One region of the Qipengyuania pacifica genome, then DNA from elsewhere that is predicted to be linked to it. Evidence: predicted binding sites of a transcription regulator. Region 1 holds the regulator's gene; each other region holds the start of a gene.

Region 1 (3,281 bases):
GACAGCCCGGAATTGCGAGAAGGTGCCAGGGTCAGGCTGTCGGCACGTCTCATGCCTCCGTCACCGCCGATCGTTCCCGGTGCGTACAACTTCGCCAGACGAGCCTGGTTCGATGGGCTTGCCGCAACTGGATCGGCTGTCGGCGATGTTGAGATCATCGAGCCGCCTGGCGCATCCCGACTGTCCATAGCATCCGCTCAGAGACAGCTCTCGCGACACGTTCGCGCCAATCTCGAAGGGACGTCCGGTGCCATCGCAGCCACCTTGGCGAGCGGGGACCGCGGAGCGATTCCCGAAGCGGACGAAGAGGCAATGCGCGATTCCGGGCTGACCCATTTGCTGTCCATCAGCGGTCTTCACGTGAGCGCCATCATAGCTGCGACCTATTTCATTGTTCTGAAGCTGCTCGCGTTCTGGCCTTGGCTGACGCTGCGCATCCGGCTGCCGCTGGTGGCCGCCGGGGCATCAGCGATCGCCGGCATTGCCTACACACTGCTTACCGGCGCTGAAGTGCCGACCGTGCGTAGCTGTATCGGAGCTCTGCTCGTACTGGTCGCATTGGCTGTGGGGCGAGAACCGCTATCCATGCGGATGATCGCTATCGCGGCGGGAGTCGTGCTCGTGTTGTGGCCGGAATCGCTCGTCGGGCCGAGTTTCCAGATGAGCTTTGCGGCAGTCATCGCCATCGTATCGCTCCACAATGTGCATGCGGTACGGGACTTTCTCGCACCGCGACAGGAGAGCTGGCTGCGTCGCATGTCGAGACGGGCGGTGATGCTGTTCCTGACTGGACTGGTCATCGAGCTGGCCTTGATGCCAATCGTCTTATTCCATTTCCATCGCGCCGGCGTTTATGGAGCGGCGGCCAATCTGATCGCCATTCCGCTGGTCACATTCATATCGATGCCGCTCGTGGCGCTTGCTTTGGCGCTCGATCTGATCGGAGCGGGCGCGCCGGCGTGGTGGCTAGTGGGCAAGTCGCTCGCCCTGCTGCTGGCCATTGCCCATTTCTTTGCCGAGCAGCCGGGGTCGGTCAAGCTTGCGCCGCGTATCGGTATGGGAGCGATAGGGTTATACGTGAGCGGGGCGCTCTGGGTGGCGTTATGGCAAGGCAGGGCGCGCCTGCTGGGTTTTGGGCCAATTCTCGCCTCTGCTGTGCTGATGATCACCGCCCCGATACCCGATATCCTCATTACGCGTGACGGACGCGATATAGGCGTTGCCAACGAGGCCGAACGGTTGCTGGTTCTGCACGATCGTGAAGGCGGATATGCTCAGGACAATCTGCTCGAACTGGCCGGTACGGATCAGAGCCCTATCGAGATTGCCGACTGGCTGCGCAGCCGGTGCAGCGACCAGTTTTGCGTCTTCTCCCTAGAACGGGGTGGGCGACCCTGGTCCGTCCTCGTCGCCCGCAATAGATATCTCGTGGAAGAGCGGGCCCTGGCCGCGGCTTGCATGCGGGCCGACATCGTTATTGCCGACCGGTATCTGCCGTACAGTTGTCAGCCGCGCTGGCTCAAAGCGGACAGAAGGTTTCTCGACCGGGAAGGGGGCGCTTCGATCTATCTGGCAGACCAAAAGATCGATACGGTCGCCCAGGATCAGGGCGAGCATGGATGGTGGCGCGCGCCACGTGAGTAGGCGCGCGCCAGCAAATCAGTGGTAGCGGCGGAGCAGGCCCGCCAGTTTTCCCTGAACCTGAACCCGGTGGGGTTCATAAACTTGCGCTTCGTATGCACCATTGGCCGGATCCAGCACGACGCGGCCTGCATCCTTGCGAAGGTATTTCAGGGTCGCTTCTTCGTTGTCGACCAGCGCCACGACAATCTCGCCATCGCGGGCCGTGTCCGTGCGTTTTACCAGAGCGAAGTCGCCATCGAAGATCCCGGCTTCGATCATGGAATCTCCGGAAACCTCCAAGGCATAATGTTCGCCCGGACCGAGCAGCGCGGCCGGCACGGGCATGCTGGACTGACCTTCGATCGCTTCGATCGGGGCGCCGGCGGCAATCCGCCCATGAAGCGGAACATCGATGATGTCGTTTGCCGGTTCGGGCGCCACCGCCTTTGCCGGGATCGCAGCCGATACGGCGTCGTTAGCCGCCACCGGAGCGGGCGACCCCATCACGGCATTTTCAGGAAGCTTGACCACCTCCAGCGCACGCGCCCGATTGGGAAGGCGCCGGATGAAGCCGCGTTCTTCGAGTGCCGAGATCAGGCGGTGTACGCCCGACTTGCTCTTCAGATCGAGCGCTTCCTTCATTTCTTCGAAGCTGGGGGAAATGCCGGTGTCTTCCAGACGCTGCTGGATGAACCGGATCAATTCGTGCTGCTTGGCGGTCAGCATTGTGCGAACTCCGTATCGCGTGTTCACAAAAGGCGTGAACGAATGCGGAACAATTAAGCAACCAAAATAACAAAGTCAAGCAATTCAGCCGTTCCTTGCGGAACAACCGTTCATGGTTCGATCCGGATCAGGGCGCTGAGAAACCGCTGTCGTTAAGCTTTTCGGTCGCGCAGGGGAGACATGGACCACATGGACCACTGTACAAGGGGATAAAAAGTCACCCCGCACCGAGGCCGAAATCGCGCCAGAACGCAGCGGGTTTGGTCTGGAGCTGATACCTTTAACCGGTCAGCAGCGTGTAGGACAGATCAGTTCCCGAGCAGCATGCGAGTTGCCGCTTCGACATCGCGTTGGCGCATCAGGCTTTCGCCGACTAGGAAGCTGTTCACCCCGGCGTGTGACAAGCGCTGGCAGTCTTCGAATAGAGAAATGCCGCTTTCGCCGACCAGAAGCGAACCCTCCGGTGCCAGAGGCGCCAAGGCTTCGGTCGTGGCGAGATCGGTCGAGAAGGTCCGCAGGTCCCGGTTGTTCACGCCAATGAGGCGCGACTGTAGCAATGCTGCACGTTCCATCTCTGCGTGATCATGGACTTCTACCAATACGTCCATGCCATATTCCACCGCGGCCCGTTCGATCTCCACCATCGCACCATCATCGAGTGCGGCGACTATGATCAGGATCGCATCAGCGCCGAGTGCGCGCGCTTCGGCCACCTGCCAGGTATCGACCATGAAATCCTTGCGCAGGACGGGCAATTCGCAGGCCGATCGCGCTTCGACCAGATAATCTTCGTGACCCTGAAAATACGGGGCGTCGGTGAGAACCGAAAGGCACGCAGCGCCCCCTGCAGCATAGGCGCGGGCATGGGCAGCGGGATGGAAATCTTCCCGGATCAAGCCCTTCGAGGGTGAAGCCTTCTTGATTTCGGCGAT
Region 2 (3,281 bases), on a different contig from region 1:
GGGCGCTATGCCGATCCCTACAACTTGCTTGCCGTCTTCGAGCACGAAGGCGACCTCTACGTGGTCAACGCGAGCCGGACCGAGGTCTTGGCCTCGCTCGACAATGCCGGCAGCCCCCTTGGGCATATCGCGGCAAAGTACCGGCGAGGCGAGGACCCTGTCGTCGGCGAATTGCTCGATGCGCTAAGGGAGATTGCCGCGCAGGGGTTCGTTCGCACGCTGCGTCCGGGCGACACCGGCGTCGGCATGACGCTGGAAACCTTGCTCGGCATCGCGGCCAATGCCGAGAAGACGCCTGACTTCAAGGGGATCGAGCTCAAGGCGAAGCGGATCAAGCGGGCTCCCACAAGGTCCACGCTATTTTCGCAGTCGCCCGATTGGTCGGTCAGCCCTGTCGGCTCGGCGTGGAACCTCCTCAGCACCTTTGGGTACCATCGCAACGGCAAGCTTCGCTTGAATTGCGAGATCAACGCCAAAGCTCCAAACTCCCTCGGGTTCATGCTGAGCGTCGACGCCGAAAAGGACTGGCTGAAGCAGGACCACGTCCGAGCCGAGGAGGAACGGCGCGCGCATGTAGTCACTTGGCCCCTCGAGGTCTTGAGAGGCAGGCTGCGCGAGAAGCATCCCCAAACATTCTGGGTCGGTGCGCGCTGCCGCGGCAAAGGCGCAGACGAGCATTTCCACTACATGCAGGTCGAACACACCCGAGCGCCGAACGTGCGTAATTTCCAAGCGCTCTTGGAAAGCGGCGTGATCTCGGTCGATTACCTCATGAGCCAGAGAGGCGAGAGGCAACTGGTCAGGGACCACGGCTACCTCTTCAAGATCAAGCAGAAAGACTTCCCGGCACTGTTCCCGCCATCCAATGTCCATGTCCTCGCCTGACACGGCCCTCGGGACCGGCGAAAAGCGTAAGCTGACGCTCCTCGCGGCCGATCTCGCGGACTGGTACCGGCAGGGTGGTGGCCGATCCTTCCCATGGCGCGAGCCGGGTACACCACTCTACCAGCTCGTTTGCGTGGAAGTCTTGCTCCAGCGGACCCGGGCCGAGACGGTCGCAAGCTTCTACAACCGGTTTTTCACCCGATTCCCGGGTTGGCAGGACCTCGCGGAAGCCCCCGTCGAAGTGCTCGAGGAGTTTCTCAGGCCGCTCGGCCTATGGAAACGCAGGGCCGCCTCGTTGCGTGCACTCGCGGCGTATGCTGCCGAGCACGACGGCATGTTTCCTAACCGCTACGAGGAGCTCCTGCAGGTACCTGCCGTTGGCCAGTACGTTGCCCACGCGATCTTGATGTTCCAGCATGGAGAGAGGTTTCCGCTCATCGACGTGAACATGGCACGCGTGGTGGAACGCTTCGTGCGTCCGCGCAAACTTGCCGACATCCGGCACGATCCTTGGCTTCAGCAAGCTTGCAAGTGGCTCGTGAGGCGAGGTGATCCGAAAACGGTCAATTGGTCAGTACTCGACCATGCCGCGTTGACCTGTCGCGCGCGGAACCCCGACTGCCAATCGTGTCTCGTTTCCAGCAGGTGTGCCTTCAAGGCTGTCTAGGATCTTCGCGAGGCACGGTCGGCTTCGCATATGACGCCAAGTAGGTTTCAACTTTCTCGATCGTGCGGCGCCTCGGTCGCCTTCCGAGCCGAAGGTCAAGAACGAACCGGGGGTCGCCGACTGCCCGCCTCCCGAAGCGCGTCGCGGACATCCGCGATTCCCGCAGGTGGCACTCGATCCTATCCAGCAGTTTCATGTCGTCCTCGACTCGCTTTGCCCTTGTGTTCTTGTTTTGTTCTTAGTAGGAAGACTCCATTGAGTCTAGGAAATTTCCTTCACCCCGGCATCGACCGGAAGGATGCAAGCGATGGAACAAGTACGGGAAGAACTCGACAGGCTGATCCAGCAAAGGCGGCTCGGTTACTCCTCGATTTCCCGCCTGATCGGGCGCAACTCGTCGTATATCCAGCAGTTTATAAAGCGCGGGTCTCCGCGTCGGCTCGACGATAACGACCGGCGAACGCTGGCGAGCTTCTTCGGTGTCGACGAGCAGGTCCTGGGTGGCCCACCGTTGCCGGTCCGCGACGGCTTGGTCGAGATCCCGGTGCTCGATGTCGATGCATCGGCCGGTTTCGGGGCGATTGCCGAGAGCGAAACGGCGCATACTCGCTTCGGCTTCGACGAGCGGTGGCTCAAGCGACTTACCCCGGCCAAGAGCCCCAGCCTCTCGATCATCCATGTCTTGGGCGACTCCATGGAGCCAACGCTCAGCGACGGCGACGAGGTCATGGTCGATGCGTCCGACCACGGTTCCCGCCTGCGTGACGGGATCTACGTCCTGCGGGCCGACGATGCTCTCGTTGTAAAGCGTGTCACCCTCAAGCCCGGTGGACGCAAGATCACGATCAGCAGCGATAACCCGGCCTACCCGAGCTGGGATGACGTCGACCGGTCGGGCATCCAGGTGGTCGGCCGCGTCATTTGGTTCGGCCGCGCGATCTAGCTGTCTGGCAAGCTGTAGCGTGCCTTCACGTGCTGCGCGGTCTCCTGGATGCTGGGATAGACCGTCGTGGCGTTGATGTTGAGGGCGTCGAGTTGACCGAGGATCCGCTGCTTGTCCTTGACGTTGATGCGCGAAACCTCGAGCCCGTCCTGGCCAGATTCGGGCAAGATCGCCTCGTGGCCAAACAGCAAGAATGCACCCGACTGCGACTTGATACGGGTATTCGTTTGCTTTGCCTTCACGCAGACAATCGAACCAAGATCATCGGGCACGATCCTGGCTTCGAAGAAGCCTTTTTCCGATTTGATGTGATGCAGGAGCTTGCCCGTGACCGGCTCGCCGTTGAACGCTTCGAGCTCCAAGGATAGATCGATATCGTTCTTCTGCTCATAGCTCAGCTTGGATAGGTTGGATATGCAACTAACCGTGTCGGAATCGTAGTATTTGACCTGCTCTTCCGGCACGCGGAAGATGATGACCTCCCCTTCCTCTTCCATCAGTTCGGGCTTGCAATAGCAGGCGAAAAACAGCGCCACCAACGGGTTGCCCGAGATGTCGAGAAGCCGCGTCGGTAACCCGTAGTGCTGCATCCTGACCAGCTGGTCAAAGCAGTACTGGTCGCCATCGAACTCGTCGTAGTGGGCGATGAGCAGTTCCTTGCAGAGGCGATCCTCGTTCGGCATGAACTTCCAACTGCCATTCGGCCACTTTCGAAGCAGCGAAGGCGTTAGTTCGAACGTGACATCCTCGTGGCCCCTGTAGAACGTCTGTTCTCCATCCTTGGGC
Region 3 (3,281 bases), on a different contig from region 1:
GACTCTTCGGAAGAAAAGCGGTTGCGGCGTCAGGTGGCCCAGGCGACCAAGATGCAGGCGGTCGGCCAGCTTGCAGGCGGCGTTGCACACGATTTCAACAATGTGCTGACGGCCATTATCGGTTACTGCGATCTCATGCTGCTGCGTCATACGCCGGGCGACAGCGATTACGACGACATCCAGCAGATCAAGGCCAATTCGAACCGGGCGGCCAGCCTCACCCGGCAGTTGCTCGCCTTCAGCCGCCAGCAGACGCTGCGCCCCGTAGTTCTGCAATTGCCCGACGTGGTCAGTGAAGTGAGCCAGCTTCTGAAGCGGCTAATGGGCGAGAAGATTGAGTTCTCGGTTCGCCACGATCGAGAGCTCGGTTCGGTTCGCGCCGATCCCCAGCAGTTGGAGCAGGTTATCATCAACCTGGCTGTAAATGCCCGCGATGCGATGCAAGCCTATGCGTCGAAGCGGGGCAAGCAGGACTGGAAGGGCCGCCTGACTCTGGCCACACGCCGGGTTTCCGCCCGCGACGTGCGCAAGATGGGCATCGATATCATGCCGGCCGACGATTACACGGTCATGATCGTCCAGGACACCGGCGGCGGGATCCCGGACGAGCATCTCAACAAGATATTCGAGCCTTTCTTCACGACCAAGGAGCAGGGGAAGGGGACCGGGCTCGGGCTTTCCACTGTGTACGGTATCGTCAAGCAGTCGAATGGCTTCATTTTCGCCGATAATGTGCAGGGCCCAGATGGCACCCCGATCGGTGCCCGCTTCACCGTTTACCTCCCGGTCCACAAGGGCGAACTGCCCGCCATCATGCGCGCCGACGAACCGGAAGAGCAGAAGGCATCCGAATGGTCTGCAGGCGGCAAGCTGCTGCTGGTCGAGGATGAGGACATGGTGCGCGCCGTCGCCGAACGGGCGCTGGTGCGCGCAGGCTATACGGTGACCACCGCTTCCGATGGCGAAGAGGGGCTGGGTATCGTGGCCAATGGCGATACGCAATTCGACCTGATCGTTTCGGATGTCGTCATGCCGGCAATGGATGGCCCTGCCATGGCGCGCGCGATTCGAAACGTTCGCGCTCACGTGCCCATCCTGTTCATGTCGGGCTATGCGGAAGAACAGCTGCGCAATGAAATCGACATTGAGAACATGTACTTCATACCCAAACCTTTCAGCGTACAGCAGATCAACGCGAAAGTGGCAGAAGTGCTGAGCGCCCAGCGCAAGTAGCCTAGGCAGCGTTACGCTGCCGATTGAAAGACAACGGAAAAAACTTTCGTTCTCCACTTGTTCTTTTGGAACAAAGCCGATACATCACGCGTCAGTTGAAGAGTCAATACCGGCTCTGGCCAAGCGCAGGAGGTAATGTCATGGCGGCAAGTCTGAAGCTCGTAGAGGACAAGAAAGTGGACGCAGACCGTCAGAAGGCATTGGATGCCGCGCTTGCGCAGATCGACCGCGCATTCGGCAAGGGTTCGGCGATGAAGCTGGGCCAGAAGGAAGCGATGAATGTGGAGGCCATCTCCACCGGATCGCTCGGTCTGGACATCGCCCTTGGCGTGGGCGGTCTGCCCAAGGGGCGCGTAATCGAAGTGTATGGCCCGGAAAGTTCGGGCAAGACCACGCTGGCGCTTCACGTAATCGCAGAAGCCCAGAAGGCGGGCGGCACCGCTGCCTTCGTCGATGCGGAACATGCGCTCGATCCGGTCTATGCCAAGAAGCTTGGCGTGGACATTGACGAATTGATCGTGTCGCAGCCGGATACGGGCGAGCAGGCGCTGGAGATCACCGACACGCTGGTTCGGTCCAATGCGATCGACGTGCTGGTCGTCGACTCCGTCGCAGCGCTCGTTCCGCGCGCCGAAATCGAAGGCGAGATGGGCGATAGCCACGTTGGCCTTCAGGCCCGTCTGATGAGCCAGTCGCTGCGGAAACTGACCGGTTCGATCAACCGCTCCAAGTGCATGGTGATCTTCATCAACCAGCTGCGCATGAAGATCGGCGTGATGTACGGCAATCCGGAAACCACCACTGGCGGCAATGCGCTCAAATTCTATGCGTCGGTTCGCCTGGACATCCGCCGCACCGGCCAGATCAAGGATCGCGACGATATCATCGGCAATGCGACCCGCGTGAAAGTGGTCAAGAACAAGGTGGCGCCGCCGTTCAAGCAGGTCGAATTCGACATCATGTATGGCGAAGGCATTTCCAAGATCGGCGAAATTCTCGATCTCGGCGTAAAGGCAGGCGTGGTCGAAAAGTCGGGCAGCTGGTTCAGCTATGACAGTGTCCGGATCGGTCAGGGGCGTGAGAACGCCAAGACCTTCCTGAAGGAAAATCCAGAGATGTGTACCAAGTTGGAAGCCGCAATTCGTGGCCGAACCGACGAGGTCGCCGAAGAGATGATGACCGGCCCGGACGCGGACGAGGACTGAATTCTCTTCAAGCGGGAACACGCCGATCCAGCATCCCCCGGATCAGCGCGCTAGCCGGACTGTCCCCCGGCGTTCCCGAAAAAACGGAAAGCCGGTGTGCGCCGCTTCATGGCCACACCGGCTTTTCCGTATGGGATTGGTATCCGCTTCGATCCGGACCTAGTGTAGGTGCGAATCGCACGACAGGAGAGCCGCGTGACAGTCACCATCCACCATCTCAACAACAGCCGTTCTCAGCGCATCTTGTGGTTGCTGGAGGAACTTAACACGGATTACGACATCGTGCCGTATCAGCGCGATGCCGAAACCAACCTCGCCCCGCCCGAACTCAAGCAGGTCCACCCCTTGGGCAAGTCGCCGCTGATCGAAGATAATGGTCTGCAAGTGGCTGAAAGTGGTGCGATCATCCAGTATCTTTGCGAGCGTCACGGTGGAGGCAGTTGGCTGCCGGAAGCTGATACGGAAAACCATGTCCGCTATCTCGAATGGATGCAGTTTGGCGAAAGTAGCTTCTTCGTGCCCGTCATGCTCAAATTGTACACCGGGCGGCTCGGTGACGCGGCGGCTGCCCTGGCCCCCCGCATCGACGAGCAGCTTGCCGCGCATGTCCAGTTTGCGGAGGATAACATTTCAGACGATCTCCATTTCGTCGGCAATGACTGGACGGCGGCCGATGTAATGATGAGCTTTCCTGCCGAAATCGCGATCATGCAGGGATATGGTGACAAGGCGCCCAAGCTGGCCCGCTTCGTCGAGGCTATCCATGCCCGTCCGGCGTGGCAGCGCGCCCGGGAACGGGGCGGCGCATACTTCATGTGGTGAGCGTTACGGCGCGGTCCGTCC

Evidence for each region. The regulator LexA, encoded in region 1, represses DNA repair genes until DNA is damaged. The targets are predictions, from matches to a motif close to GTTCCNCNCTTGTTCT.
Region 2: the regulator LexA is predicted to act here: its motif matches at 1,776-1,791, upstream of K3177_RS04045 (S24 family peptidase).
Region 3: the regulator LexA is predicted to act here: its motif matches at 1,282-1,297, upstream of recA (recombinase RecA).

Annotation. Positions count from the first base shown of each region.
Region 1 is NZ_JAIGNQ010000003.1:380,724-384,004, forward strand. Features, by position in the region: gene K3177_RS11550 (ComEC/Rec2 family competence protein) at 1-1,644, shown strand, start outside; gene lexA (transcriptional repressor LexA) at 1,660-2,349, opposite strand; gene trpC (indole-3-glycerol phosphate synthase TrpC) at 2,658-3,281, opposite strand, start outside.
Region 2 is NZ_JAIGNQ010000001.1:813,817-817,097, reverse strand. Features, by position in the region: gene K3177_RS04055 (MvaI/BcnI family restriction endonuclease) at 1-885, shown strand, start outside; gene K3177_RS04050 (HhH-GPD family protein) at 872-1,552, shown strand; gene K3177_RS04045 (S24 family peptidase) at 1,860-2,495, shown strand; gene K3177_RS04040 (FRG domain-containing protein) at 2,492-3,281, opposite strand, start outside.
Region 3 is NZ_JAIGNQ010000002.1:177,481-180,761, reverse strand. Features, by position in the region: gene K3177_RS06070 (hybrid sensor histidine kinase/response regulator) at 1-1,233, shown strand, start outside; gene recA (recombinase RecA) at 1,374-2,438, shown strand; gene K3177_RS15525 (glutathione S-transferase family protein) at 2,634-3,260, shown strand.